Chloroflexus aurantiacus J-10-fl: one gene and its partner. The protein of the gene in region 1 interacts with the protein of each later gene in a pairwise test. Links are inferred from orthologs where the notes say so. Each region holds a gene or a part of one and is shown on either strand. Other genes may lie near its edges.

Evidence for each region.
Region 2: the proteins of rpe (region 1) and eno interact in binary tests that used the Escherichia coli proteins (3 or more experiments, as listed by UniProt). The link is inferred for Chloroflexus aurantiacus J-10-fl from one-to-one orthologs.

What each region holds. Positions count from the first base shown.
Region 1 is NC_010175.1:4,287,948-4,303,861, forward strand. Bases 4,726-7,640 are described here. They hold rpe (ribulose-phosphate 3-epimerase), read right to left. Parts: upstream 6,562-7,640; coding sequence 5,890-6,561; downstream 4,726-5,889. Other genes in these bases: CAUR_RS16785 (NUDIX hydrolase), read right to left, coding at 4,726-4,768; glk (glucokinase), read right to left, coding at 4,829-5,809; rpiA (ribose-5-phosphate isomerase RpiA), read right to left, coding at 6,614-7,333; CAUR_RS16805 (M61 family metallopeptidase), read right to left, coding at 7,364-7,640. Outside these bases: CAUR_RS16770 (serine hydrolase domain-containing protein), read left to right, coding at 1-853; CAUR_RS16775 (thiol-disulfide oxidoreductase DCC family protein), read left to right, coding at 1,060-1,440; more of CAUR_RS16785, read right to left, coding at 4,040-4,725; more of CAUR_RS16805, read right to left, coding at 7,641-9,121; CAUR_RS16810 (TorD/DmsD family molecular chaperone), read right to left, coding at 10,446-11,384; CAUR_RS16815 (molybdopterin-dependent oxidoreductase), read right to left, coding at 11,381-14,344; nrfD (NrfD/PsrC family molybdoenzyme membrane anchor subunit), read right to left, coding at 14,358-15,914. UniProt on the Escherichia coli protein: Catalyzes the reversible epimerization of D-ribulose 5-phosphate to D-xylulose 5-phosphate.
Region 2 is NC_010175.1:5,078,085-5,093,906, forward strand. Bases 715-3,537 are described here. They hold eno (phosphopyruvate hydratase), read left to right. Parts: upstream 715-1,397; coding sequence 1,398-2,678; downstream 2,679-3,537. Other genes in these bases: surE (5'/3'-nucleotidase SurE), read left to right, coding at 715-1,205; CAUR_RS19975 (citrate synthase), read right to left, coding at 2,908-3,537. Also shown: bchZ (chlorophyllide a reductase subunit Z), read left to right, coding at 1-344; more of surE, read left to right, coding at 420-714; more of CAUR_RS19975, read right to left, coding at 3,538-4,194; CAUR_RS19980 (hypothetical protein), read right to left, coding at 4,431-7,409; CAUR_RS19985 (MFS transporter), read right to left, coding at 7,523-8,692; CAUR_RS19990 (formimidoylglutamase), read right to left, coding at 8,781-9,734; CAUR_RS19995 (hypothetical protein), read right to left, coding at 9,737-9,982; CAUR_RS20000 (FHA domain-containing protein), read right to left, coding at 10,009-10,530; CAUR_RS20005 (vWA domain-containing protein), read right to left, coding at 10,547-11,803; CAUR_RS20010 (PP2C family protein-serine/threonine phosphatase), read right to left, coding at 11,806-12,756; CAUR_RS20015 (outer membrane protein assembly factor BamB family protein), read right to left, coding at 12,786-14,804; CAUR_RS20020 (FGGY family carbohydrate kinase), read right to left, coding at 14,954-15,822. UniProt on the Escherichia coli protein: Catalyzes the reversible conversion of 2-phosphoglycerate (2-PG) into phosphoenolpyruvate (PEP). It is essential for the degradation of carbohydrates via glycolysis.

The DNA of each region.
Region 1 (15,914 bases):
CGCCACCGCCGCACTCCGCCTGCACGACGCCGGCATGCTACCACTCGACCAACCCATCCAGCACTGGCTACCGGCACTGCATGCACCCGACATCACCGTTCGCCATCTCCTGAGTCACTCCAGTGGTCTGACCGTCCAACTGGCGCCCTTAGCCCGCGCCGGCGCCGCAACGATCAGAACAATGGTCTACACAGCCACTCCCCGCCATCCACCCGGTCGCATCGTTGAGTATGCCAACCTCAACACCCTGTTGTTGGGTGATGTCGTGACCGCGATCTACGGTGGTTCACTGGCCGACGCCCTGACCGAACTGGTCTGTGTACCGCTCGGCCTGCACAAGACGCGCTTCAACCCACCGACGGAGTGGCGGGCAACCATTGCCCCCACCGAATGGGACTGGGAATGGCGTGGTGGCCTTGTACACGGCGTGGTGCATGACGAAAGCACGTATGCGCTGGGCGGCGTTGCCGGTCATGCCGGCCTCTTCGGCCCGGCGGCTGAAGCATTGCGGCTGGTACAGCTCTTCATCCAGGAAGGAGCCTGGCAAGACCGCCAGCTCCTGCGGGCCGGCACAGCACTGGCTGCACTAACCCCACAACCGGCCTCCGACACCAGCCGATTGGTGAGTGGCCTGGGCTGGATGCTACACCGCCCATACATGGGGAGCGCCATCCACCACGGCTTCGGCCATAGTGGCTTCACCGGCCCCCTCCTGATCGGCATTCCCCAGCGGAGACTGGCAATCGTCCTGCTGTGCAACCGCACCTACCCCAAACGAACACCGCCGCCGTACCGTCACCATGCGATTGCTGCTATGGTTGTAGACGCAATCATCCAGGCGATAGATCGTTAGCGCTCTTGCCAGCCAGATTGCCATAAGTACGGGTATAATGATAGAGAGCGATAAAACCGTTTGATTCAACCTCTTCCAGGAGAGTGATATGAGTCGCAAACGCTATCAGCAATGGTTTCGCATTCTGAGTGCCGTCATCATCGGCATTCTGGTTCTGGCATTAGTTGTAACGGCGATTGTGCCGTACTGATCGATAGAAAACACCTATGCGCTACACAATGCTTTACGATGGCAACTGCCGGATATGTCGCAGCCAGGCCGCATTGATTGCCGGTTACGATGATCACAACCAGATCGAGCTACTCGACGCCAACAGCACCAGTGCACGGGAACGTTTTCCCCAAATTAGCCACGAAGAAGCGATGGGGCAATTGCATGTCGTCGGCCCAGACGGTACCATCTACCGTGGTGCCGAGGCAGTACGCGAAATTCTCCTACAGCTACCGACACTGCGCGGTTTAGGTGAACTCTTGCGCCTGCCTGGTGCCCTGACACTGGCTCAGCCGGTGTACGAATTGATTGCCCGCAATCGCTATCTCTTCGGCGGTAGCACGACGTGCGATGATGATGCCTGTCGACGTCGCTAATGCCGTATCCGGCTTGCCAGTAACCCAGGTTGCTACCTTTGTCACCACAGAGGATTAGGTATAACCTGAGTTGCTACCGTGAGGCGTGACGTAGCGCATCGATGGGAACTGGATACTCCCCACATCGTTCATGCAGGTACGCCACACAGTGTTGCGCACAACGTCGTGCTGTTTATCCTGGCGGTCAAACTCCATGGCATGCCCATAGTACAGGCGGCAACTTGAGTTATCAGTAGTAATCTGATCGATATGCGAGCCTTGGCGTCGAGAAGCTGAACAACGTTTTACATCCTGGCTACACAGGCAGCCAGTTCAGGACACCACATGAAATAGGGAAACTCCCGAACCGGCTGCGTATGTGACAAGCCCATTCGCCGCACACTATGCTGCACTCCCGATAACACTATCCGTTGCCGTGCAATCGACGTAATGTTTCCTCAAGCTCGCGGAGACGAGCTTCGACTTCCGCCCGTGCCGCCGCTTCTGCCGCTCGTGCTTCGGCTTCACGGCGGGCCTGTGCTTCAGCGGCGGCGCGAGCCTCGGCTTCACGGCGGGCCTGTTCTTCAGCAGCGGCGCGTGCTGCCGCTTCTGCGGCACGCGCTTCGGCTTCATGGCGGGCCTGTTCTTCAGCAGCGGCGCGGGCCTCGGCTTCACGGCGGGCCTGTTCTTCAGCAGCGGCGCGAGCCTCGGCCTCACGGCGGGCTTGTTCTTCAGCCAGGCGTGCTCGCTCTTCCGCTAGCGCCCGGGCTGCCGCTTCCTGGCGGGCACGCCGCACCACCTCAGTGTAGTCGCCGATCTCCACCCCCTGCTCGTCGTAGCATACCACGTGGTCGCCCATAATTCCGACCCAGAGCCGGGCTATCGCCAGATACACCCGCCCATTCGCGTCGAGCCGCTGGCGTACATAGCGATCCCCGACCAATCGATAGTCCAGTAAGCGCAGCTGTCGTGGCTCAGAGCGGGTGGTGTCGACGATCACGTACTGCGCCACCCTTGCCCAGGCATAGTGCTCAACCTTGGCCTCCAGATCATTCTGGCGGGTCTCCGGCGAGGTAATCTCAATGATGAGCGCCGGACGCTGGCCTTCATCCCGCACATCGAAAGTGCTCCAGTTCCGCCGTGCGGGGAGACCGGGAATGACCGTCACATCCGGGCTGTGCGGGCGGAGGTTGGGCACGTCCCAGGCGATACGCACATCGGTGAGCACAATGGCTATCCCCGACGGCTCCAGGCGCTCCCGCAACACACTGGTGAGATACATCCGGTCGGTTTCGTGACGGTCGCGCTATGCACGATGACGTCTCCCACCTCCGGATGGAGGACATCCTCGAGAGTGAGTGGCACCTGTTCGAGGTGATGGGGATCGTCGGGGGTGGGGCGGGGCACAAAGCGCCAGCCGTAGCGAAACGGGTCGTCGGCAGGGGCTGTACGTGGTGCGCGCGCACGAGTCAGGTTGGGCTTGAGGTGGGTCATCGTGATACCTCCCTGATGATGTTGGTATCGGCGTGGAAGCGGCGTTGGAACAGTATTGTACCACACCGGATCGCCAGCGTGCCGGGTGATGCGTGTGGGAGAGAGACGGTCTGTTGATGGTCGGTGCGCAAAGGCAGCAGTGGCGGGCAGATGGAAGAGCGTACTGGATCATAATGCGCTCCTGAGCAGAAACGGTGTTCTCTATATAAACCGGTTCAGGAGCGCAAACGTTGCGCGGAATATAGTGAGTAAATCATATCTTGAATGACATCATTCGGGTCGTCAGACCCATGCTGGCGCACTGCCGGCGTACTACCAGTGCGCTTATGGTGGTTTGTCAGCGGTGCACACGAACCGGTTCACGGGTTATCACGCTCAGGTACAGCGCCAGCGTGATGGGTGATGAGTGGGTAACGGTGGTGTTGTATCCACCAGTGACCTGCGACACGCCCCGATCCTATTTCATCTCTGGGGGTGGGAACTACCGGTGACAGATGGCTCCTGCTGTCGCGTGTTGGCTCAGGGGAGCGATATACCGTAACTTCTATGTCCCCTTCCCGCCGTCAGGCCAGTCCTGCCGTCATGCGGGCTGAAGCCCTGCCTGACCGCGTGCAAGCCCCGTTAGGGCAAGTGCGATACCCCCTCCTCGCGCTACCCCACCAGTCCCGCCTATGCATTACCCACATGTCACACAGAAGCCGGTATGACCCCTCATAACACATCGTGCTGAACACGGCGCATCGTTCGTCACGCACACCAGGCGTCAGGTGTTCCGCAGCCTCGATCCCGCGTGCAGCCAAACCCGCCGATCTGGTCGTGCGGGCTGAAGCCCTCCCTCACGACGTGGAAGCCCCGTTGGGGTTATCCACACGTGCGTCTGGCACCACTCCTCGCCGTCAGGTCAGCCCCGGCGGGGCTTCTACGAATTGAGGCTGGGTTTTAACCCGCCGACTCGCCGGCCCTCATCCCCGGCCCCTCGCCCGCATGCGAGCTATGCAGTATTCGAGTTATGGGTAATGCATGGCAGTCCCGCACGGGGGTGCACGAAGCGAGAACAGGGTTCTACCCTATCGATTCTGATGACAAACGCTTGCAGAAACATTAGAGAAGCTGATCTTGGGGTCGGTCAACTCACCCCTTCACGGCGATCCTCGCGCCAGCGGAAGACAAATTGCTTATCGCCGGATCGATCACGGCGAAACCGCCAGAGGCGGGTTGGTCGCCCACGGCCTTCACGCATATAGGGTGTCTCTTCCAGAATACCGGCCTCTTTGATCTTGCGGTAGAAATTGCCCTTGTCGAGCTTTTCCCCCAAAATCTGCTCGTAAATGTGTTTCAATTCGAGGATCGAGAAGAGTTCAGGTAGCAACTGAAACGCCAGCGTCGTATACTCAAGCTTCGAGCGCAATCGCGAGAGGGCATAGGCCAGAATCTGATCGTGATCGAAGGCCAACGGCGTGGGCAGGTGGTCAACCGGGAACCAGCGCACATCGCTGTTCTCAGCGCTCACCCGGATCGTCTGTGCATCAGCGCGTACCAGTGCAATGTAGGCCACACTGATCACACGGTGACGCGGATCGCGCTGAACATCGCCGAAGGTGTAGAGCTGCTCAAGGTACACATCTCGTACCCCAGTCTCCTCTTCGAGTTCACGACGTGCAGCCTCTTCAAGCGATTCGTCAAGCCGGATGAAACCGCCCGGTATCGCCCAGCGTCCTTCAAATGGCCAGCGCTTGCGCTGTACCAGTAAGACGTGCAGGGTACGATTGATCAGGCTGAAGATGACCACATCGACCGTGACAGCCGGCAGTTGATATTTGCTGATGTCGTAAGGTACCGGGCGTTCATCCTGCATGATCGATTATCTCCCTCCGTTGTGATTTAGTGTTATTTATACACTAAAATACTAACGGTGTCAACTCATTGCTGCTGCTGCCGCGCCGAGGAGACCGGCTTTCGGTTCGAGAATGACGTGAATCGGCACCTGGCTCAGCAATTCACTGAAACGTCCTTTATCACGGAAGACCTGTAGGAATCGTTCACGCTTGATCAATGGCAGCATCCGTGGTGGTAAACCACCGCCAATGTATACGCCGCCGGTCGCCAGTACCTTTAACGCCAGATTGCCGGCTTCGGCTGCCAGAATGTCAACGAACAGTTCAAGGGTGGTACGGCATACCAGGCACATCTGTTCGGTTGCCATCCCGGCCTGGACAATGACCGGTGTGGGATCACTGGCAGCGGCCAGTTGCTCGGCGACCGCCGGCGTTTCGCGTTGGAGCAGTCGATCACGTACAAAAGCGTACAAATTCGGTATGCCAATGCCCGAGCAGACACGTTCGTAGCTGACGTGATTGTACCGTTGATGCAGGTAATCGAGCAGATCTTTTTCAACCTGATTGCGGGGCGCGAATGTCGTGTGACCGCCTTCAGAGGGGTGCGGGCGATAGCGCACCCCGTCCCAGGTGAGAAATGCCTCACCCAGACCGGTACCAGGGGCGATGACCCCAATTGCGCCACCAGCAATGGCTTGCCCCGCAGTAAGTGTCTCCAGATCAGCAGGTTCGAGAATCGGAACCGATTGGGCAATCGCTTCCAGATCGTTTAACAGGCGTACCGGTGCGCCGTTTAACACTGTACTCAATCTGGCAGCGTCAATTGTCCAGCTCAGATTCGTGATACTGGCCCGTCCGCTGACCACCGGCCCGGCGACGCCAAACGCTGCGCCCTCAATGGGAACCGGATGTTGTTCGCGAAACTCAGCGATCATCGTCTCTAAATCGGGATAACGCGCACTGGCAAATGTCTGTTCAAAAACCGGATGATGTGGCCCGGTCGCCTGATCAAAGAGGGCCAGAATTGTCTTTGTGCCGCCGATGTCACCGGCCAGATACATAGATCACCTGCATTATTTCAACACATGCCCTGTCCACAAGAGTAAGGTTCTGTTTTGACCCGCTTGCATCCTTTAGCCCATCACTTACCCGGAACGGCCTCACCCAACGCTATGCGCAGCTCGCTAATGGCATCCGGGATTGGTTGCGGGCCAAATACCGCCGATCCAACCACTGCCACCGTCGCACCGGCAGTTGCACAGGCGGCGATGGTGGTTGGATTTACCCCACCATCAACCATAATCTCCACCGGACGATCACCCAGCAGGGTGCGCAGCCGCTGTACTTTTGCGAGTACCGACGGAATGAGCGTCTGTCCGCCAAAACCGGGATTGACCGTCATTAACAAGATGAGTTCTACCTGATCGATTAGCTCTTCGACCATGCTGAGAGGAGTTGCCGGGTTGATAGCAACCCCGGCTTTTTTGCCCAGATTGTGGATCATTTGCACGGCCCGATGCACGTGAGGCGTCGCTTCAGCGTGGACGGTTATCAGATCGGCACCGGCAGCGGCAAAGTCGGCCAGGTAGCGTTCCGGCTCAACAATCATCAGGTGAGCATCGAGTAATGCTCCGTATTGATCGGCTAGTGGTCGCAATGCGCGAACAACCAGCGGACCGAAACTAATATTCGGCACAAACCGGCCATCCATCACATCGAGATGAATCCAGTCAATACCGGCAGCACAGGCTGTGGCAACCTGTTCGCCCAAACGCGCAAAATCAGCCGTGAGAATTGAAGGCGCAAGCCGCATAGCATCCCTGTTGTTATGATGGTTTCAATCCACGCCTTCCGCGAATGAAAGCCTACCAGGCTATTGTACCGCAATCGCTGGTGGTCACGTGCTGCACACCGTCCGGGCCGGCTACGAAGAGATCGGTTGCCAGACCAATGAACAGACCGTGTTCGACAATGCCGGCTCGCGCTGATAGCTGAGCTGCCAGCGCTGCCGGATCATTGAGTGGGCCGCACTTCCAATCGAGAATGAGGTTTCCCTGATCGGTACGGAAGGGTTGACCATCGGCCCGCAGGCGAAGCTGCACCGTTCCGCCTTGTGCCTCCAGCCAGCGTGCAGTGGCGCGCCAGCCAAAATCGACGACTTCGAGCGGTAAGGCAAAGCGTGTACCGAGGGCTGGTGACAGTTTGCTGTCATCAACAATAATCGCGACCCGCCGACTGGCCTGCGCGACCATCTTTTCACGCAATAGTGCTCCGCCGCCTCCTTTTATTAACGATAGTTGCGGATCAACCTCGTCAGCGCCGTCAATGGTCAAATCCACCGCAGCGACTTCGTCGAGCGTTGTGAGCGGAATACCCAGTTCGCGAGCCAGTTGGGCAGTGCCCTCGGCACACGGTACACCAACGATGTCGTTCAGATCACCCTGGTGCAGACGTTCGGCAATCATGCGTGTTGCGTAGGCGGCAGTACTGCCAAAGCCCAACCCGATCACCATCCCTGGCCGTACCAGGGCTACCGCCGCCGCTGCCGCCATTGCTTTGCGTGTCTCAGTTGACGTTGTATTCATCGTCGCTGTCACTCTTGTTCTGTGAAGTGCCTAGACCATTCTTTGCAGCCACGCTGAACGGGTGTGCAATTGGGCAGCCGTCGGCGCTGCTACATTGACCAGTGATAGCATATCATATGGCGCGACAGCCAGTGTCACCGGGACGTCAATCAACGCATCTCCCCGGAAGAGGGTCAACCGCACGACATCACCGGGTTGACGTTCAAGCAGTCGTTGCTGCAAACGCTCTTCATTGACGCGCCAGCCATCGAGGGCAACCAGCTCATCATCGGCATATACCCCCGCTTCGTAAGCAGGGCCGTCACTGCGCACTGTAGCCACAATGGTGCGCTCACCCTGTTTCTTCCAACTCACACCCAGCCATGCCGGTGGCTGACCATCGGGCCGTGGTCGGCGGTATTGCCAGCGCGGTTCCAACCCGACAACAGCCAGCGCTGCTGCATAATCCAGCTCGTCGACACCGACAACATAGCGTTCGTAGAGCGAACGTAAGCCATTGTCTGTACCGCCAATCGCTTCAATTGCCGCCAGTACTGCGCCGTCCTCCGGGATGCCAGGCCCGGTGATTGGGTAACGCTGGTACAAATAGCGCATCACATCGTCGAAGCTGCGTTCGTTATTGGTTTGCGCCCGGATCGCCATGTCAAACATCCAGCACACCAACGCACCTTTCAAATAGTACGAGATGCTTGAATTGATACTGTTTTCATCAGGACGGTAGAACTTAATCCAGGCATCAAAACTACTCTGTTCGAGGCTCTGGAGACGACGACCGGGTTGACTCTGCAATTGGACGATCTTCTCTGCCAGTTTTTGCAAATAACGCTCTTCACTCATCAGCCCGGCCCGTACCAGAAGCAAATCGTCGTAATAGCTGGTGGCACCCTCCATCAACCACAGGAGTCGGGTGTAGTTCTCGTTTTGATAATCGAACGGCCCCAGGGGTGCCGGGCGCAATCGCTTGACGTTCCAGGCGTGAAACAGTTCGTGCGAGGTCAGACTCAAATAGCGCTCGTAGTGCTCACCGAATGTCCAGCGGTCAACCATATTGGTAGCACTATTGCGATGCTCGAGTCCACCACCCTTGCCATCGGTCAGATGCACGATGAAGGTATAGTCGCGGTAGGGTAGACTACCGAACATTGCTCGCTGCACCTCAACGATTCGTTTGGTGTCGGCCAGCAATCGCTCTTCGTTTTCGTTGCCGTGGCCCCAAATGGCAATAGTGTGTGGGACATCATCAACCGTGAAGGTGAGCAAGCGATGCGTTCCGCATTCAACCGGGCAATCGATCAATTCATCGTAATCGGTGGCCTGGAATGAAGCGCGCTGCGGACGCGCCGGATCGGGCGGTAACGCGGTCAGGCCGGTCGTCACCTGCCAGCCGGTGGGCGGATCGACGTGCAGGGCCAATGGTTCCTGCGTGCGACCGTGGACATACATAAACACATTTGCGCCATTGAAATAGCCGTGCGATCCGTCAAGATGACTGGTACGCACGGTAAGATCAAATGCGTATACTTTGTAGGTCACTATCACCCGCGACGCAGCACCGGCCTCAACCAGCCAGCAATCTTTGCGAATTTTTCGCCACGGCAACCGCACACCCTGCGTGTCAACTGCTTGAAATTCCTGCACATGGCGTGCAAACTCACGAATCATATATGAACCAGGAGTCCATGCCGGTAACGATAGGCGAATCTCACCGGTTTCGTTACGTTCGATCTCGATCTGCACATGAAAGAGGTGGGAATGCGGCATTGGCATTGCAATCGTATAGGTGATCATGATGAAGCTCCTTGTCCAAAGCTATCGAAAAGAGCATGAATGTCGGTGCATGACAGGCAATTGTTCGTAACAATAACCTGCAAAACCGGTGAGCGCAACGTTTCTCACGTGTTTGTGAGATATGCAAACACACCCAAGTATAGCATGGCAGCGCACGGGGGCTGAAAGCCAAAAGGCCGGGTGGATTCTGGTGGAGGAGAGTTCATGAGCCGTGATCCGACAATTCCCCTGCCACCACCCCTAAGCGTTGAGATGCCAAACTGGCATTCTCGCTCCGCATGCAGTGAGATCACGTTTCGGCGAAGATACCGTTACCGGGCAGTGATGCCCGTGTCGCGTGGTACGGAGTGCGGCAGCCATGCTGCCGCACCAGCCGTACTCACAATCCGGCGCGGATTGCAGCGGACTCCCGTGCCGGCACGTGCCTCTGATGATAGGGATGGCTGAACGCAGGCCAGCAGCCTGCCCCACAGCGTGCTGGTGTCGGTGGGACGCAGGGGCGGTTCCGTAGGGGCGGGTTCTAAACCCGCCCCTACAGACGGTGCCTGGGCCGTTCACCTGACCATCCAGGGGAGGTGGTGAATAAGGGACATCACCCGATCACGATGGTCGTGATCACAGACCCGGCGAACGGCATTGCCGCTGCACCCGCCGGGGTGGATACGGGTTTCCGGCGGCGTTACCCGTGGCGCGTGGTATGGAGTGCGGCAGCCACGCTGCCGCACCAGCCGTGCTCACGATCCGGCGAGGCTTGCAGCGGACTCCCGTGCCGGTACGTGCCTCTGATGATGGTGGGACGTAGGGGCGGTTCCGTAGGGGCGGGTTTAGAACCTGCCCCTACGGATTGTCGCGTGGGTGTTACGTCACGAACGGGAAGCGGATGGTCGCAGTGGTGGCGGAGGTAGATGGTGTATTAGACCGTGGCGCAGGCTTCTAGCCTGTGCACCAGCGGCCACGACCAGCACATGACGGCGGTAGTGGGGATGCCTGCACGCGGGCTGGAAGCCCTCGCCACGGGGAGCGCTTGCAGCCCGGCCTAACGCAGCGTGACACGTGGGTAATGCATAGCCTGCACTGCGGTAGGGGGGCCGGGGCTGAGGGCTTTCAGCTCATCATCAAGCCCTACCGCTTGCCCGCGCTCACAGGTTCTGTTCATCCTTGAGCCGTTGGGATCAGGGGACATCAGTTCAAGATGTGTCTCTGATGTTGTGCAGTGAGCAACGTCGCGTGGAGTCGCACTGGTTGATAACGACAAGCAAATTGCATAGGCGCAAGCCTGTGCATTCGCGGCTGAAGAGTGCCGAAGACCGGGTCTGGTGTAAAGCTAGGTGCTGATCAAGCGTTGACTACGCTCCAACCGCTCGATCCACGGGGCGAGAAATGGTTGCCAGACCGCCTGCCCATCAATCAGCATAGACAACCTTTGTGCTTCGGCTGACATCATTTCTTGCAAGGCAACGATTAATCCGTCTGCTTGCTCAAACTCACCGGCAGTCTCGAAGAGGGTGCGCATCATCGTGAAGCGATCCCCAATTGGGATTGAAAATCCGAGCCGGCGGGCCAACTGTGAGCAATCGGCGCGGCTGAAGAAGATGCCGGCGCGTACCGGTGTAATGAGATGACGTATCAGCGTGTTGAGGTCATCTGTTTCTGGCGAGGCAGCGCTCGTGGCGAGCGGAATGTATGAGCGAGATGAGGACGGTACCGGTTGAAGACGCTCCAGCTCGCTCTCGATAAATTCTACCGCGAGGGTGGCCAGGGTTTGATAGAGTGGATGACCGGGAATGCGCTGCACAGCATGCGCCCAAACCGGCACCCAGACGGCGAGATGGTTGCCGAGAAAGGACGCTGCGTGTTGGTGTGCCCACTGCTGCAATCTACTGTCGCCATCGGCCAGAGCTGCTGCTTCAGTGGCGATCAGGCGGGCAAGAAAGAGGAATTCGATCCCCAAATGGTCGGGAGCACCAACAGTCTGCGGTGGCGTAAAGCCACAGGTAGCGTAGAAAGCCGCCACCTGATCGGCGGCTGCGGTGTTGAGCATGAGTTCTTCGTCGCGGTAAAGCGACTCGTAAGGGTAGACATTGCGTCCGAAGGTCTGCTCATACGCAACCGCCAGGCTCTCCGGTTGATCTGTCATCACCGTTGCCAGTTCAGGCAGTGCCACCGCCTCCGCCCAAAGCTGAGCGGAAGGCGGTGCGATAAGGAGACGGCCAATGACATCGGCCAGGGTCTGGCGGGCTACAAGGTCAGCGGTATCGTTCACGATTTTTTCTCCGGCAGGAAATACGCCTCACGGGCCGGGCGGAACGGTCGCAACAGCCAGTGTGGCCGACGCATGCCGTTTGGTGACACCTTGCTTGCCGGTCGCGTCATCGCCAGCCATTCACGGTAGACTTCGTGTGCCCGTTTGGTATCGACATAAATGTCGCCATAGCGGTCGTTCGGGCCGGCTGGTTCGAGGCGTACTTTCTGATGCCAGCAGTGCATGCCGCTGATTGGATCAGGGTGTACGGCAAAGGTCAGGTTCTGATGCACACCGGCATCTTCCCACCAGATGCGCGAGGTGTCGGGATCGTCGCTCTCGTAGGGGCGGATGCCGTGAAGCTGACGCATACGCCATTCACCCTGACCCTCTTGTTTGAGTTCGACCAGAGCAGTCGAGAGTCGACCGCCGCCATCTTCCTGGAGTCGCCATCGCCCCAGATGGTGCGAACAGGCGATGACACCAGGGCGAATGCCTTCAGTCACCCAAACCCGATCAACGAAGTAGCCGATCTCGGTCACGACTTTGATCAGGTCACCGGTACGCAAGCCGAGCCGTTCGGCATCGCTGGTGTGAATCCAGACCGGGTTCTTGTGGCTGATCTCGTATAGCCACTTGGCATTCCCGCTGCGGGTGTGAATCAGTGTAGGTAGTCGGAAGGTAGAGAGCAGTACCGCCTCATTCTTGCTCCGGTCAATCTTGCTGGGATGCACGTGGCTGTGAATGTACGTAGGAATAGCGTACTCCGGCCACCCCCAATCGCGTAAGGTAGTTGAGTAGAACTCAAGCCGGCGCGACGGGGTGGGGAAGCCGGTCACAATCGAACCGTCTTCCAGTTTGATACCAATTGGTCGGCCACGTTCGGGATCAGGCTCGAAGTAGGGCAATGGCGTAATATTCGACGATGGTGGTGCCGGTGTTTTGGTGTAGACGATACCGGTATTCGGATCAATCGTCGCGTCGCTCAGGTCAGCCGCACTGAGTGGTTTATCGAAGGTGGGTTGTACGCCCTTCCGCAGCTCGAATGCACCGTAGCGACGCATGTATTCCAGCGGGGTTAATCCCTCTTTCGCCGCGGCTTCGGGCAGACCCGGCACGTGGTTCTCGAACATCCAGCCGTAGAACTCATCAACAGTAATCTTCTGACCAGGTCGGTACGGGCTTTCAAAGGTCTTGCGAATACCCAGGCTACCATCGGGATCAATCCGCCACGACAACTCGATCCAGAACTCAACCTCTTCCCAGACTTCGCCGGGATTAGCGTCACGGGTATCGTTCACCGGCTTGCCCAGGCGGCGCATTGCTTCGCGCAGAACCGGCTGACGGAAGGCAATCCAGCAACCGGCGTGCGTCTCCTGGCTCATCACATCGTGGCGCTCGGCGCCGACACCCATCGGCAAAATATAGTCGGCAAACCAGCCGGTCTCGCTCCACGTCGGCGAGAGATGGACGTGGAGACCGATCTTGCTCTCGTCGGTCAAGACCTCCAGCCAGCTCATGCCATCGGGGTTTGTCCAGAGCGGATTGTAGACACGGGTGAAATAGGTGTCAACCTTACCCCGTCCTTCTTTCAGGAAGTGCGGGAGCAAAATGCTCATTTCATAGAAATTGAGCGGATACTCCTGTGGCCAGGTCAGCTCATTCCAGACCTTCACGTGGGGTGCCATGTTCGGGTGACGCGGAATCCATTTGTCCCACACATTGGCCGATGTTCCACCTTCGACCCCAATCGATCCGGTCAGGACATTGAGGAACCAGAGACAACGAGCGACCATCCAGCCGCCGAGGTTGGCACTGGTTGCGCTGCGCCAGCTATGGGTGGCGAGTTTGCCTTCGCAACGGGCGATGATTTTGGCTACACGCTCGATCTGCTCAGCACTGACTCCACTCTCCTGGGCCGCAAACTCAAAGGTATACTGAGCGTAAAGCTCTTGCAACTTCATCTCGAAATGCTCAAAGCTAACCGGTAGATCGGGATGTTCGGCCCGCAGATAATCTGCCCAATTGACCCAGCGGCGCACAAAATCGCGATTGTACTGCCCGGTACGAATGAGATAGTTAGCAATCGCAAGCAGAATTGCCGTCTCGCTGCCCGGCCACGGCGAGAGCCACTCATCGGCCAGTGAGGCGGTGTTCGAGAGGCGGGTATCGAGCACGATGAGCTTTGCGCCGGCCATCTTACCTTCCATAATCCGCTGGGCGTGCGGGTTGAAATAGTGGCCGGTCTCAAGATGCGAGCTGATGAGGAGAATGACACGCGCATTCGCGTGATCGGGTGAAGGCCGGTCGAGTCCCATCCACATCGCCTGCCCACAGCGTGCACCTGACGAGCAGACGTTGGTGTGCGAGTTGTGACCATCGACGCCCCATGCCGGCAATACCCACTCCATAAAGCCATCGTGACCGGGACGACCAACGTGGTAGATGATCTCGGTCTGGCGCTTCTCGATAATTGCTTTGCGGATACGACCGGCAATATCGTCGAGCGCTTCATCCCACGAGACGCGCACCCATTTGCCTTCACCACGCTTGCCAGCACGCTTCAAAGGATAGAGAATCCGGTCGGGGTCATAGACCTGATTGAGCGTTGCCGGCCCTTTCGCACAGTTGCGACCGCGACTACCGGGGTGGAGCGGGTTGCCCTCGAACTTTTTGATCTTGAGGGTTTCGACATCAACGTAGGCCAGCAGTCCACAGGCACTCTCGCAATTGAAGCAGACCGTCGGTACCAGCGTGTAGCGGCGGGCAACCTTTTGCGGCCAGGCTTTGGGATCGTACTCCGTCCAGTCTTGCCAGCGTTCGACCGGTGGGTAGTCACGCAGTTCCTGGCTACTGGTTAGCGTTGCCGTGGGTGTAGTACTGGTGACATACGCCTGTACTGGTGGTGTGAGCGGCTCAACCCGCGAAGATGATCGTTGACCAAGTGTTCCAAGCAGGCGATGAAGGAGTGATGTCGCCATAATGATACCTCTCTTAACTGTTCGGCACGTGTTGCGGCGCCATGACGAAAGCGTATTCAAAGGCGTACAACCCGGCAATTGCGGCCAGTCCGGCTACTGCCAGGAGTGGCATCGCCAGGGTCGGAGCAATGAACGCCAGGATGATGCACAGCACCGGGAGAACGTGACCGAGAGCAATCGCTCCTTGCCAGAAGTGGTTGCGGTAGCGGCCGTGGCTAATATCGTGCGCGGCGCGGGCAGCAACTTCACTGGCATGAGGGATACCGAACTCACCAACCAGGAGCATAAAGAGATCGATCAGCAAACTACCGGCAAAGAGCCAGCCGAGCAGGGTGAGAAATGCTGCCGGCATAGCCACAAACGGTGCGAGCAGCAAGAGCGTACCGGCACCAACCATCACAGCCTGCACCAGGAGATGGGCCGGCAAGAGGGGACTTTGCCACAGGTCACGCCCCTCGGCCTGCGCGAAGAGGAACGCGGTGTAAATGGCTGCCAGCACGGCCAGCGGCATCCCGATCCAGGCCAGGATTGGCCGCAAGCCTGAGACAGCGGCTTCTGGCCAGATATTCAAGGCAGCGCCGGCCTCAGCCAGGAACCACAGCCCGCCAACCAGCGTAAAGGCAATCAGGATAAACGCCCCGCGTGTCAGCCAGCTCCGCCATTGTGGGCGGGTGAGAATGGTAAAGAACAGATGCGGCTTTTCCAGATCAAACACCAGCAGAGCGGTTGTAATACCAATGAAGAGCAGACTTACAAAGAGCGCAATTGCCAGCAGTGGTGCAGTCAGCGGCGCCAGTCCAAGACCAACAGCGGCGGCCACTGCGAGAAAGACACCACTCCCAATCCCTTTTGTCACCAGATATGCCGGTACCGGCCAGTGCCACGGAATCTTGTGTTGAGCGTTGTAGCCGGTTTGCACCATGTGACCGGCCACCCGGCCACCCAGCATCAGCGCGCTCTGACCACTTCCCAGCCCCTGTTCACGCGGCGGGCGAATCTTTGCTCCCGAAGCCGCAGTAAGCGGAATGACCTCACGGGCATGTTGTTTTCGTCCGTTCGTATGGTGGTGACCAACCAGTTGCTCGCTCACCACATCAGCCCACATAAAGGTAGAACTGGTCGTCGAGGCGGTTGGCGTCAATGTGGTTTGGTCAGCATCAATGTAAAACAGCTTGGGTGCGGTGCCCTGTTCAGGCTTGCGCACCGAAACCGGCTCACGGGCAATTAATTGGCTGATCAGACTATTGGGATCATCGAGATCGCCAGAGATGATCGCCTGTTCGGGACAGACAATTTCACAAGCCGGTTTCAACCCCTGATCGATACGGTGCGCACAGAAGTGGCACTTCGCCGCATTGTGGCTCTCTGGATCAATGTAAATGGCGTCGTAAGGACAGGCCTGCAAACAGGCTTTGCAGCCGATGCACACCTTCGGATCAAACTCTACAATCCCGTCGGTGCGCTGATACATTGCTGTGACCGGACAAATGCGAACACAAGGTGGATTGGCGCAGTGGTTACAACGTGTCACCTGAAAATGGCGCCGGGTGGAGGGGAAGGTGCCGGTCTC
Region 2 (15,822 bases), 790 kb from region 1 along the record:
GTCGCACCACCGGCACCCCGTTTATGGGCTATGCCGGCGCCGCCAATATCATGCAAGAACTGGTGAATCGGTTCTACGAAACGGTGATCAACTTCCTACCGGTCGAGACCATCAATCCCGGCCCTGCCGGCCCACCCAAACCGACCTCTGCGGAAACGATGCCCTGGACGAAAGAGGCAACCGAGCGGCTGAACGCAGCCCTTGAGGCCGTCCCTTACCTTGCCCGCATCAGTGCCAGCCGCACCTTGCGTGCCGCCGCCGAGCAACTTGCAAAGGCACGTGGTCTGAACGAGGTTGGCATCGAGATTGTCGAAGCGGCAATTGCTCAGAGTGGCGCGGCGTGATATGCTGAACAGAGAACGTCGTCTCTTGACGGCGTTCTCTGCCGATGATCAGATCACGTTGCGGAGTAATGCTGCATGCATATCTTAGTGACCAATGATGACGGAATCGATAGCCCCGGCCTGTGGGCACTGGCCAAAGCAATGCGCGCGGCGGGTGCCAGGGTGAGTGTCGTTGCTCCAGCCGAAGAACAGAGCGCCATGAGTATGGCGCTGCCACCGCAAACTAACCGCGAATTACGCGCAATTATTCCCCCTGCCGAACTTGATGGTATGCTGGCCTTTGCCCACAATGGCTCACCGGTGGGCTGCGTGACGGTGGCGATGTTGAGTGGGGTGCTGCCTCCAATCGACGCAGTCGTTGCCGGCATTAACCGTGGCCTGAACGGTGGCAGTAATGTGATGCTGAGCGGTACGGTCGGAGCGGCGATGATTGGGGCGCTGTGGGGACTGCCGGCTATGGCCGTCTCCCTGCAATATATCGGCCCTGAGCCGATGCCGTGGGCGACGGCAGCTTACGTTGCCGAGCGCTTGTTTCCGTTGCTCGAACAAATTCGCGGTCAGGCACCGCTGGTGCTGAACGTCAATGTCCCCCACGTCGCTTCACCAGACGATCTGCGCGGATTTCGCCAAACCCGTCTTTCAGAGTTTTTCTTCGGTCACTACCTCGATATTGAACTCAACCCGACCGGCCCGGTGGAACGTTCACAAATCATCTTTCGCTTCGCTCGCGAACGGGTTCCCGATTTCGATGTCGATACCGATGATGGTGCGGTGCGCGCCGGTTACGTCTCGATCACACCATTGCGACCGCTGATGAACAGCAGTCCGTTGACGCTCAATTTACCCGATCTACACGCCTGATCATGCTCTGGCACTCATCCCGGTTTACGTAAGCCACGCTTCCGCGCCAACCGCACTGCTGGTTGGGCAGCGGAAGCGGTACGTTCACAATACCTTCACGCAGCGCTCCGCTTATTCGTGCTATACTGAGCAGCGGTCAACAACTACACGTTGTTCGACCAAAGGATTCGGGCCTGGTTTCCCGGAGGAAGTATGTCAACACTAATTGAAGCAATCGTTGCCCGTGAGGTGCTTGATTCACGAGGCAATCCAACCATCGAAGTCGATGTGCGGCTGGAAAGTGGTGATGTCGGACGGGCCATCGTACCCAGTGGTGCCTCAACCGGCGCCCATGAAGCGCTGGAGTTGCGCGATGGCGACAAATCACGGTACAACGGCAAGGGGGTGCTGAAAGCCGTACAGGCGGTCAACGAAGACATTGCCGAAGCGTTGATCGGCTTCGACGCTGCTGACCAGATTGCCCTTGATCAGGAACTGATCGCGCTCGATGGCACGCCCAACAAGAGCAAGCTCGGTGCCAACGCCATTCTGGGTGTCTCGCTGGCGGCGGCGAAGGCGGCTGCGGCTGCGTTTGGCCTGCCCCTCTACCGCTACCTGGGTGGTGTGTACGCCCACGTACTGCCGGTGCCGATGATGAACATCATGAACGGCGGTCAGCACGCCACGAACAGCACCGACTTTCAGGAGTTTATGATTATGCCGGTCGGTGCCGAGAGCTTCCGCGAGGGTCTGCGCTGGGGTGCCGAGATTTATCACATGTTGAAGAAGGTCATTCACGACCGCGGCTTCAGCACGACGGTTGGCGACGAAGGTGGGTTTGCCCCCAGCCTGCCTACCAACGACGCCCCACTGCAACTGATCATGGAAGCTATCGAGAAGGCCGGCTATCGCCCTGGCGAGCAGATCGTTATCGCCCTCGACCCGGCGACAACCGAGATTTTTGAGGATGGCAAGTATCATCTCAAGCGCGAAGGCCGTTCGCTTTCCAGCGCCGAGATGGTTGACTACTGGGTTGATCTGGTCAATCGCTATCCGATCATCTCTCTCGAAGACGGTCTGGCCGAAGACGACTGGGAAGGTTGGGCACTGTTGCGAGCGAAGCTGGGCGACCGCGTTCAACTGGTCGGCGATGACTTCCTGGTCACGAATGTGCAACGGCTTCAGCGGGCAATCGAGGCCAAAGCAGCCAACTCCATTCTGATCAAGCTCAATCAGATCGGTTCGCTCACCGAGACGCTGAGTGCAATCCAACTGGCGCAGCGCAGCGGATGGACGGCAGTGGTATCGCACCGTTCCGGCGAGAGCGAAGACGTTACGATTGCCGACCTGGTGGTAGCAACAAATGCCGGTCAGATCAAGACAGGAGCACCGGCACGTACCGACCGGATTGCCAAGTACAATCAACTACTGCGGATCGAGGAAGAGCTGGGAAGCGCTGCCCGTTATGCCGGTCGTAGTGCGTTTAAGGTGTAGGATCGCATAACATCTCCTGCACTATACACTATACACCGGGCGAACGTAGCTTGCAGGGCAATCGTTTGGTTGCCCTGCAAGCTACATCTGTCGGTAAGGGACGCTTAACCTTCAGATACAACGATCCAATCGCCACCCACGACAACCACCTGCGTCTTCACCCTCATCCAACCGACTACCGAATCATCAGGGCGGCCTGACGACCGCCCTGATAATTATTATCGTTCAATTAGCGCTGATCAATCGGCACATAATCCCGCCGCTGTGGGCCAACATAGACCTGTCGTGGACGGGTAATCTTCTGCTCGGGGTCTTCGAGCATCTCGATCCACTGTGCCAGCCAGCCTGAAGCGCGTGGAATTGCGAACAGGAAGGGGAAGTACTCGATTGGGAAGCGCAGTGCCTGATAGATCAGACCGCTGTAGAAATCCACATTCGGATAGAGCTTGCGCGAGATAAAGTACTCGTCTTCCAATGCAGTTCGCTCAAGCTCCATCGCGACATCGAGCAGCGGGTTGGCAGCAGTAGCCGCAAAGACTTCGTGAGCGATCTTACGAATGATCTTGGCCCGCGGATCGTAATTCTTGTAAACGCGATGACCAAAGCCCATGAGACGCATTTCACCCTTCTTCACCCGCTCGATAAATGCCGGCACGTTCTTTGGATGGCCGATCTGCTGCAACATGCGCAGTACCGCCTCGTTGGCACCACCGTGGAGTGGGCCGTAGAGAGCGGCTGCGGCAGCGGCCAGCGCATTGTACGGATCAGCGTGGCTTGAGCCAACACTACGCATGACCGAGGTAGAGCAGTTCTGCTCGTGATCAGCATGCAAAATGAAGAGCACATCCAGCGCTTTGGCCAGCACTGGATTTACTTCATACTCGCGCTGATTCATATAGTCCATCATGTACAGCAGGTTGGCGGTGTAGCTGAGCGAGCTATCGGGCAAATTGAATGGACGACCGATGCGGTGGCGGTAGGCAAAGGCAGCAATTGTCGGGATCTGGCCGATAATACGCCAGATTTGCTTTTCGCGCACAGCCGGATCGTGGATGTTCTTGGCTTCGGGGTATAGCGTGGACATTGCCGCTACGGAGCTGATGAGAATACCCATTGGATGGGCGTCGTAGCGGAAGGCTTGAATCAGCTCTACCAGGCTGTTGTGGAGGAAAAGATGCCGACTGATCCGGTATTCCCACCAGGCCAGGCGTTCCTTTGAGGGGAGTTCCCCGTACAGCAGCAGGTACGCAACCTCAAGATACGAACTCTGCTCAGCCAGTTGCTCAATTGGATAACCTCGATACTCTAGAATCCCCTTATCACCGTCGATGTAGGTGATGCTACTCTTACAGGATGCAGTATTGAGGTAAGCCGGATCATAGGACATCAAACCAAAATCGTCTTCCGATACTTTGATCTGGCGTAAATCGGTTGCCCGAATGGTGTTGTTCTCGATGGGAATCTCGTACGTTTTACCGGTGCGGTTGTCGGTTACGGTGAGAGTGTTCCTGGTCATAGCCATGCTCTTTCATGCTCACTGCGACTGCATCGCCATTGATACATCAGTGCTACCGCACTGTGATCGACATCATGGAGGCCGTACTACAGTAGTTCTATTGTGGTGGTACGCTCCTTCGTATTGTACCAAAAGTTGTTACAGATTGCACGGAGTTGAGTTATAGCCCACTCTGCCACCACCCAGGATTGTTGGGCAAGTGCTGACAGGTGTGTGACCCAACCCGCTGCGCCGGTTTAATGACCGGCAATCATGGCCGGTGCCACCACTTCAATCGGGACGCGCCAGACGGTTGTATCAGTACCTGCGACCGGTAGCGGTTCGAGGGAGGGCCAGCGGTAACTCCCAATCACAAGCCAGTAACGGCCCGGAGGTAGATCAGCCGGAATGGTCAAACGACGATCATCGATCACCACTTCACCTGCCTGCCAGAGACTGGTTGGGCGTCCCCCGGCTGCCGGTGGGCCATCGACATCAACAATGCGTTCATCGCGATCATTGCGGAGATGCAGCATAATACTCCGTTCATCGAGATTGCCACGCACTGCTTCCCACCACAGCGTGATGGCAATGCTTTCACCAGCCGTTACCCGCCCGGCACTCAGATCATACCCGCGCAGCAGCATATCATCCCCAAAACGAATGTTAAGAGGATTGACAGGACGGTTCATCGCTGTTGCAAGGAGCGGATGTTGCGCGACCCAATCGAGTGTAACATTGCCGGCCAGATCGATAGTGAATGCAAAGAGGTCTACCGGCGTCAGCAGAGCACGCTGATCGGTACCGAGCCAGAGCCGGGCTGTGTAAGCGCCGGGTTGTCGTACACCTTGCTGAACACCGAGTGGTAATGGTTCGCCGGCCCCATCAACGGCAATTGCCGTCCCATCACGCAGATCAATCGTGATCGTTTGCTGCTGGATGGTAGCAGCAACCGGTACGCGCAACCCGTAGCGCCCGAAGAAATACCCCTGTCGTCGATCCCACAACTCAATAGCGGCAACCACCGGGCCACTGTCCGGGTTGAACATCGTCAGTGATGTTGTTATGCGCAAGTCGTCTGCCGTACTGGTTGCCTGTAGCACGACATTATGGGGTAATCGCCCACGAACAACTGGTGGATCAGTTGTCAGCAACGCACTCTGAAGCAGGATCGGTTCGGCTCCGTGCTGACGCACTGCTACTGCCCGCGAACTCAACAGAGGGCCAACTGTTAACCAGCTTCGCCCTGCCGGGACGCGATACGTGCGACCATCAATGCTCAGGCCACTCTCGGCCAACGCCGCAACCTGGAGGGTCAACCAGCGCTCATCTGGTTCGCTGGCAGAAGGTATTTCGTTCAGTCCCAAACGTCGATCAGAAACAGACAGCGTCATTGCCTGATCAACGCGCAGCAATTGATCGAGAGGTAAATGGGCAATCACCGATTCCGGCTTTCGATAAAGAGCATAGGTGTCACTACGCCAGACTGGAGACGCGACAATTCCCCAGGCAGTCGGATCTTCATCGCGATGCAACAGCACGTAATCGCCAATACCTGTAGTATTTGTCGCTACCGACGTTGCATAGCCGGTACGCACCGCACCGTACACAGCAGTATGATCGAGTAAGTAAGCTGCCAACGCACTGTTCACACCCTGCACTCGTGGATCTCCCGACAGAAATACGCTACTCCCTGCCGGTACGACCTGCCGCAAATCGCGTAATGCCGGCAGGGTGTCGGCAAAGAGGCCAGGGCGCTCCCAATGATCGATAACAACACGCACAGCAGTAACTGCGATGGAAGCCCCGACACATAACGCCACACCAACAATGCTGATCAGGCGCCACCGGTACACCGGCTGCATCCATCGCTCAACCAGAGCTTGCAGACCGGCAACGGCTAGTACGACAGCAAGCCACCCTACGTAGGCTGCTGCTTTGAGGTAGCCGTAGTGATACCCTGAACCAAAGCGCAAATAGAGCAGAAACAGGATCACGCCGAGAAGTATCCCGATCCAGCGTGCACGTTGAGGGGTTACAACAAGTGCATAACCGGCCAGTCCTATCATCATCAGCGCAGCCGCCCCGGCAAGCGGGTTTAATGGTTCGGGTGCAGCACGCAAACGAAAGGGGGTTAGCCCAACAATATCACTCAGTGGCACAAAGCGAAAGAGACCAAGAGTGGTTAAGGGCAGACTGTAGCGGTAATTAAATCCGGCAAAATAGTCTGGTATTGTAGGTAACGCTAGCAGGAGTGTGACCAGAAAGAGACTCACCGCCTGCCGGATCACCCGCCAGCGGTCTTGCGTTTGCCAGAGTGTGACGATCCCGATTCCAGCCGCCATCAGGCCAACCGGGCCAAGCGCCGGGTAGTAGGTGATCGGCAACGCCGCCAGGCCGATGGCCGCTGCAACCAATCCCTCGCCAAACCGGGGAGCCTGAACAACAGCAAGCCCTACTATGATTGCCAACGGTATTAGCGGCCAGGCGGCAAGCTGCATTCCGAAGTTGAAGAAACTCACCCACAGTAAGAGACCATTGAGCACGGACAGTAGCGCAGCGATGGTCGCTGACCAGCGCCGCAGATCGAAGACAACCTGTAACAGCACGTATATACCGACACCACCCAACGCCCGCAACCAGGCCAGCAGCGGGGCAAAGCTGGTTAGCGGTTCACTGCCACCGAGCAGATCAACGCTTCCCTGCCAGATGCTGAACCCAAGGGTTAACCCGATCCGGGGTGGACTGGCATTCAGATCGCGTAGTGGATTAGCCGGAGCGGTGGCAATGGCGCTTACCGGCCCCCGGCTGAGGTAACGAGCGGTTGGCCAGTAATTTTCAATATCCCAACCTTCACCAATCGGTGCCGAGTAGCCATAACTCAATAACGGTGCGACACCGATAATGATCCCAACTCCTGCCACCAGAAGTGCCGGCCAGTACTGCCGCAGGGCTATGGATATACGCGGTGGGCCGTATCGCCACCATGCCAGCCCGTTACACAAACCACCGAGCGGCAAAAGAATGCCCAGTGCCAACCCTAATCCACCGAGAAAACGCACGACCCAATACCCAATGACTATCGTCAGTGCGTATCCCATCAGGGGCGCTAGCAACGCTCGCCATGGCTGAAGTACAGGCGGGAGCAGGAGTCGTGCAATTCCCCACCCAACCCAGAACGCCAGCAGACTTGCCGTTATCAGCGGCAACAGGATATCAACAACCAGCGTATTCATACCGATCCCGGCCTCATTGCCGAAATGGCAATCCCTCGCGCAGCGGGGCGGAGGGATCGCATCCTGCGACTGTCGAGGTCAACTATCAATATCCATGTAGCGAATCGTCGACATCATTGCCGACGGGCAACGTAGAACAACACCAGCGCCGCACCCAGGTAGAGCGCCGCCGAGACACCAATCAGCGCCGGTAGTGCTCTATCATACAACAAACCAAGACAAGCGCTGCCGACAAACCAGCTCACACCAAAACCGGCGTGAAACAGGCCATACGCCGCACCTCGCCGATCAGGTGGTGCCAATTGGCCTACCGCAGCGCGCAAGATTGACTCTTGCGCTCCTAACACTGCCCCCCAAAGGACAACACCGATGATAACGGTAAGCAGACCGGTACTGAAGAGAAGTGGGGTGCTCAAAGCTCCCAGAGCGGTTACCCCAACCAATGCGCCAAGGCCAATCCGGTCGTAGAGCAAGCCAAAGCCGAACGCAGCAACAGCATCAACCGTCATCGCCAGCGCGTACAATGCAGGAATACCCGCCGGCTGAACGATTTGCAGGCGCTGTAGATGGTAGGCAGCCAGGGCAAAATCAACACTGGCCGCCGCAAAGAGGGCAACGCCGGCCAAGTAATACCAGAACTGACGCGAAAAGCCGGTTGTGGTTATTGCCGGGGTTTGTCGCGCTAAATCGGCAGGCTGTGGAAAGCGCATCCGTGCCATCAACAAGACCATCATGCAGAGCAGGCCAGGAATAATCAATACCCCAAACGCCAGTTGAAAGTTCCCACTGAATGCCAGGATTCCGGCCAGCAGCAGCGGCGCCAGCACTGCACCAATCTGATCCAGCACTTCGTGCAGCCCAAAGCCTTTACCTGCACCTACTCGATCAGCAGCGTATGAGATCAGGGTATCTTTCGCCGGACTGCGTAACGCTTTGCTCAAACGCTCAACCATCAACAGACCAACAGCCAAAGGCCACGCATTGGCTAAAGCGAGCAACGGGACTGCAATAACCGTCAAACTATAGCCAAGAATAGTCAGCAACCAGTAGCGCCGGGTGCGGTCGCTGAGATAACCGAAGACCAGACGCAACCCATAGCCGATCAGCTCGCCAATCCCTGCCGTCAACCCCACAACCGCACCACTGGCACCGAGCAAGGCCAGATACTGACCACTCAGACTTCGGCCACCCTCGTAGACCATATCGGCCAGCAGACTCACGACACCCATGAGGGTAATGAACTGAAGGGCACGCTTGTAGGCCGGGGAAGATATAACGCTCATGGCAAACCTCTCGACGCATGTCCTGTACCAATGACCTGGACAGAAAGATGTGACCAGCAGGTAAAAACGCAACAGATATTAACGTCTATTAACGTCTTCCCCCTCCACGATGAGTCGCAAAGGCTACCAGAGCGTGCCAGATCGCAACTGCCGCCAGGCGTGCAGTACGATCATCAATATCGTATTGGGGATTGAGTTCACTGAATTCGATCAGGCGCGTGCGTGGCTCAGCACCGGCCAGCGTTGCCAGCGCAACCAGTTCATCACCGCGCATACCGAGCGGGTTGGGGGCGCTGACTCCAGGCGCCTCGGCAACCTGTACCACATCGAGGTCAAAACCCCAGCCGATACTCCCGGCATCACTCGTAGCGAGTAGAGACCGCATCGTATCGGCAACCCCATAGTGACGGGCAGTGTTCAACTCGATAATCGTCGCACCTCGTGTGCGCAGGTATTCAGTATACGCGGGTGAGTTGGCGAATGGTTGCACCCCACATACCCAGTAGCGTTGTGGTGCAATCAGACCTGCTTCAATCAGTTGCCGATAGGGGGTACCGCTATTTGCCGGTTGATCGGCCCGCACGTCGTAATGCGCATCGACATTAATTGCCAGCGGCGGCGGCGGAGCTGCCACTGCCATCGCCGCCATATCGGGAAAGCTAATATCATTCCCTCCGCCAAGCGAAATGAGCAACTTTCCATCGGCAATGATACGCGCTACCAGAGCCTGCTGACGCGCATGAATCGTTTCGAGGTCGCCGGTGGTATCTACATCACCGAGATCGCAGATCGTAAGATGTTGCAAACCGGTAATACCCAGGCGGTATAGACAACGCCGAATTGCGGTCGGCCCCTGCGCAGCACCGGGCCGACCACGATTACGCAGCACGCCGATGTCCTGTGGACAACCGAGAATCACAACCTGAGCAGCATCATACCCGCCCACACCGGGAATGACTAATTCACCCAGACGTTGGTCGTTCGGATCATCACGGCGATAGAAGAGATCACTCGCCGGGGGATGTAGATGTGACCATGGCACGTTCACTGGCGGAAGAAATCGATGACCTGGCTGCGTTCTTCTTCACTCGGCATCAATTCGATGAAGGTGATGCGATGCCAGGGGAAAATCACGGCCTGTACACCGGCAGCCAGATACGGCACCGGCTTGCCATCACGTTTGCGCATATTTGTCACTTTAATGAAGAGATCGCCGGGCTGCGGCTCTTGATCGATATCGGCCAGCAGCGGATCTTCGCCGGTGAGATGAAGAATGACTGTTTTCGGCATACAGAAGCCTCCGCAAAGAATGTGTCTTATCCGTTTGTTTCAAATCGCACCAATAGCATACCAAACTGTATTTCGTCACCATGGTGCAGCGGCACAGGACGATCCGGTGACACCCGTTGGCGATTCAAAAACGTTCCGTTAGAACTGCCCAGGTCTTCGAGAACATAGCTGCCATTGTGACAGACAATACGGGCATGGCGCCGCGAAACACCAGCATCGTAGCCCCCATCAAGACTCAAATCAACATCGGGAAAGAAGTTCCGTTGTTGATCTTTACGCCCAATGACCAGTTCAGACGTAACCGGCAAAACGATACGCCGTCCTGAACTCAAAACCACCAGGGCAATCGTTGCGCTTTCAGTCTTGGTAGCGGGCGCCGGCACGATGGTAGCGTCGTCACCGTCCAATTGGGGAGCTTCAGCAGCCGCACGATTCAGAGAGGCCGTGGTCTGGCGAGTAGACCTGGCATGGATCAAACTGGCACCACAAACCGTACAGAAGATAGTCCCATCGAGTTGTTGCGCCTGACAGTGGCTGCAAATCACCATTGGTCATCACTCCAGACTACGATTGCCCTTCGCGCCCAATCAGGCCACGTGTACCGTATTTAATCCGCTTGCGACCTTCTGCACTTGCCTGCCCGGAACGCAGCAGTCGGGTTGCTTCTTCCTGCACAGTACGGGCCAGTTCAATTTCACCTGCTTCAAACAGCCGCGTACCGGCCATTTGCAATCGTCGGGTTGCTTCTTCGAGCTTTCCCTCTTCGACTGCCTGCCAGGCACTGGCCTGGAGCCGATAGGCCACCAGCCGTTCCAGCCAGTGTTTGACCGTTGGATCAACCTCATCGCTGACTTCATCAGGATTGCGGGTTGTGACTGTGAGAACTTGTTCATGGCTTGCAGTGGCGCCATCACTCCCCGGTGTACGGTAGCGCAGGCCAAGACGAAGCAGCGTATGGCGACCAACCGGCAACGGTGGGACAACCAGCTCCATCAGTAACGCCTGTACATCATTTTCGGGCCAATCGCCGAGTGCTGCCCTCCAGACAAAATCAGCCTCTTCAATAACCGGTAATGGCCCGATGTACGGACGCACGCGATCAAGCGAGCGAAGCAGGGCCTGGGAAGGCAGCATAGCTCGTAAGTGGACATCCTGAGCAAAGATGTTGTGCATCCGCTCAACTTCAGCAGTAAAGATTTTGGTAATTTCCGCCGCCGAGGTGATGTAGTGAGTACGACTGTTCTCACGGGCCGCAATAGTTTCGAGTAAATCTTCGTTCCACTCACTCCCAATACCGAGAGCCGTAATCCCGATACCCCGTGATTGCGCACGACGGGCAATCTCTACACAGCGCCCCTCATCGCCGTAGGTACGGCCATCGGTGAGGAGGAGCAGACGATGGACGGCCCGCGGCATCATCGCTCGTTGTAATTCCTGTACACCAAGCGCCAGTCCGGTTGCCATCTCGGTACCACCCGCAGCTTCGATAGCGCTGATCTGGCGTTTGATCTCGGCCCGTGCTCGCGCCAGTTGCGCTGAGACCACAACTTCAGCACGGTCATTAAAGGTAACCAGCGCAAAACTCTCGTGATCGCCCAGCAGATCGAGGATTTGCATCGCTGCCTGCTTGACCTGCTGGAGACGCTCACCGCGCATTGATGAGCTGCGGTCGATGACCAGACACAGGTTGAGCGGCAGGCGCGGCATTTTGGTCGCACCGCTCTGCGCCGATAGCTCGACAAGGGCATAAAGCAACTGCGGCTCTTGACTGGCCGGTAAGACACTTCGACTGGGCGTGATGCGCAGGTCAACCTTACTCATAGCTATGCCTCATCGAGCGGCAACGAAACAACCACCGCCGAAATATTATCGTCGCCGCCGGCCAGATTGGCCAGCGCGATCAACTCTCGACAGACATCATGCGGCCAGGGACTATGACGCAGCGCTTGCTCGATAGCCTTTTCCTCAACCAGACTCCACAGACCATCACTACAGAGAACCAGATGCGAGCAGTTGGTCAACTGGTGGTAGACAAAATCCACTGCTATCTGCGGTTGTTGCCCGACGGTACGGTAAAGCTGATTACGCAGGGGATGATCACGCGCCTCTTCCGGGTCGAGCTGTCCTAATGCAATCAGACGCCCCACCGTCGAGTGATCAGTTGTAAGCAGACGTAATCCACCCGGTTCGTACACATAGCACCGAGAGTCACCTACATGGGCGATGTACAGGCCGTTCCCAATCACCAGAGCGGCGGTACAGGTGGTACCCATATCGGAACCGGTCGCCTGGGCTTCCCGCCAGATCGCCGCGTTTGCCTCCTGCACGGCCTCAATCATCAACGGCTGCAACGCTTCGATCAAACCATCCTCAATCACTGGCAACACCAGCCGCTCAAGCACGCTGGTGAGCACCGTCTGCACTGCCAGCCGGCTGGCTACCTCACCACCCTGATGGCCTCCCATACCATCAGCGACGATGAATAGACCTATAGCAACATCACTCCCCTCACGGGGAAGGGTCATAATCGTAGCCAGAGCACAGTCCTGATTTGCTTCACGCACACGCCCAATGTCACGTAATGCAGCAGCGGCAAAACCCTGCGCTGAACGGCGTAGCGTCAGGGCTGGCTGATAATCCTGCCCGATCTTGCGGGTGCCATCTTCTTCTGGCGGCGTCAGGCGCTGCAGTCGTTCGCGCTCAGCTTCAATGTCGGCCTGACTTAACGGTTCGGTCGGCGTTTCGTCCGCTGCAGGAGTTGTTTCATCCGACATAAGCCCCAATTCCCTTCGCTCTATCGAACTTACGCTTTCAAAGCGTAGAGATGATGATCCATGGAACCGATGTAGACAATGCCATTGACAATCATCGGGGTTGAGACAATCGCCCCTTCGGTTGGATATTTCCAGATCAACTGCCCACTACCGGCATCAAGGCAATAGACAGCCTGATCAACCGCACCGAAATAGAGCCGACCACCTTCTACCCGTGGTGAGGATGTGATCTGACTGCCAACTTCATACTTCCAGACCAGGCGGCCATTTTTGGTATCAAGCGCGTACATCACGCCATCGACACCACCCACAAAGACCCGCGTCCCAACCACAAAGGGTGATGAGTTGATGTAATGGCCGGTACGGAAGCGCCAGGCCGGCCAGCCACCTTCGGCATCGAGGGCGTACAGGTTCTGATCAAGTGAACCGACAAAGACCAGGCCATCACTGTACGCCGGCGACGAACGTACCGGCTGTTGCGTCCGCTGTTTCCATTTCACCGAACCGGTACGGCTATCAAGACAGTAGACATTCCCGTCGTCACCGCCGATAAAGACAGAAGAGCCATTGATACAGGCAGACGAGCGAATGGGGTTCCAGGTGCGGTATTTCCAGATCAACGTACCACGCAGACCATCAATGGCATAGACATGCTGATCATCGGAGCCAACAAAGATCACCCGATCATCAATTCGGGGTGACGAGCGGATCGCCTTGCCAGTCCGAAACGTCCAACGCACGCCACCGCGCCGCATATCGAGGGCGTAAAGCGTACCGTCTTCTGAGCCGATATACACCATATCCTGCCAGACTGCCGGCGACGAACTGATCCCACCCTCGGTCGCATATTTCCAGCGAAACTCGCCCCGTGTTGCATCAAGCGCGTAAACGTTGGTATCGTAACAGCCGACAAATACTAAACCGCCGCTGACAAAGGGCGACGAACGCACTTCATCTTCAAACTTAAACCGCCAGACCAACTCGGTGGTCTGCGCACCCTTGAGAACTGCCGGCGCTGATACCGTTGGCTTAGCCGTACCGGCCCCGGCCAGTGAAGGCACCGTCAACAACGCCTGGCGAAACTCTTCGGCACTCTGCCAGCGCGCTGCCATATCATACTCAAGCGCACGAGCCACTACCGCTTCCATCTCTGGTGAAACGGTTGGGTTGATCTGACGGATCGGGCGTTCTTGAAACGTAAAGGGTGTCTCGAGACGCGGATCGGTATTCGTCAACAAGTGGTGCAGAGTGGCTCCCAGCGCATAAATATCACCAACCGGCTCAGCAACTCCACGGTACTGCTCAGGCGGTGAATAGCCCTCGGTGCCGATCATTGTGCCTTTGCGGTCACCCCGATTAAGATTACGTGCAATCCCAAAGTCAATCAACACAATCCGATCATCGCCGACTACCATCACATTGGATGGCTTCATATCACGGAAGACAATCGGTTCCGGTTTATGATTATGTAAATACGAGAGCACATCACAGATTTGCAGTGCCCAGCGTGCGACCCGCGCTTCATCAAGCGGTTTACCGTGCTCCTCCAGCACCGTCTCCAGGTCTTTCCCCGGAATAAATTCCAGCACGAGGTAGACTTTGCCATTCTCTTCAAAAAAGTCATAGACCTTGGGAATGGCCGGATGTTGCAGGGTCGCCAGCAAACCAGCTTCACGCTGAAAGTTCTTCAGGTTCAGCAGACGAGTCTGCGAATCGGGGGCGCTTTGCGCCATCTCTTTGATTGCGCAATAGCGGACGACATCCTTAAAGCGCAGGTCGCGCCCGCGATACACCACGCTCATACCACCAATCCCAACTGGAGCCTCAACCTGATAACGCCCCTGCAACAGTGTACCGGGGCTGAGCATTGTCGGTATAGCCGGTGCCGACTGGCTGGCCGGTCGGGCTTCAATCTGGCGTGTGCCCTCATCTGCCGCCGCGGGGTGAGCAGCAGGGCTGATCTGGCGCGTCCCCTCCTCAGCAGGAGCGCCGGTATCGGCAGGTTGGGCATTGATAGCTTTAGTACCGACCCGTTTGATCAAACCCATGAATCACCTCACCCGATAGTAGTGCATGCGATTACTGTAACGTTATTGCAATCGTTTCTCTATTATAGAAGGTGTTGGTAGCTTCAGCAACCGCTATCAGGCACGAAATTGACATGCGATGCAAGATAGTTTTCGGCGCTGCACGTCGCCTATACCTTTACCCATCCGCGCACCCGCTCCAGGGCCTTCTGCCACCGCTCGTAGTGCGCAGATCGCTCAGCAGGTGAAAGGCGCGGCACAAAACGCCGGACATGCTCGTCAATCAAGGGTGGTAGCGATTCTTGCGCCCAGACCCCAGCCCCAATCCCGGCCAGCAACGCCACGCCGCGTGCCGTCGTCTCGGTATCAGCCGCTCGCACCAGGGGAACCCCGCTCAGATCGGCTTGAATCTGACAGGCCAGATCACTGGCAGCCAGCCCCCCCCCTACGCGCAACTCTTCTACGCTAATCCCGGCTTCGGCCCGCATCGTCGCCAGAATGTCAACCAATTGAAAGCCGATGGCTTCGTAGAATGCCCTGGCGATATGACCGACATCCACCCCCAACGCCAGCCCGAAGATAGCACCACGAGCACTCCGGTCTTCACTGGGTACGCCTAACCCATTCAGTGCCGGCACAAACACGACCCCACCACTATCCGAAACCCGGGCAGCGTGACGGTCGAGATCGGTCACCCGCCGCACCAGACCAAGCTCACGTAGCCAGTTCGCAGCCGCGCCGGTCGTGGTCATATCGGCTTCGAGGGCATAGGTTGCCACACCTGCAATCTCCCAGGCCAGGTAGGTCTTACAGATGCCCTGGGGCGGTGGTGAAGAACCAATCACCGCATTCACAAATGATGCTGTCCCGTGCGTCGCCACTGCCTGGCCAGGTGCACGACAATCATAACCAAACAGCGCCGATTGTTGATCGGTAATCATTGCCAGCACCGGCACCATCGCTCCATCCACGGCCAGATCGCCAAAATGATGGATGGTTGGACGGGCAACCGGTAACGCTGCGCGCGGCAGATTCAAGG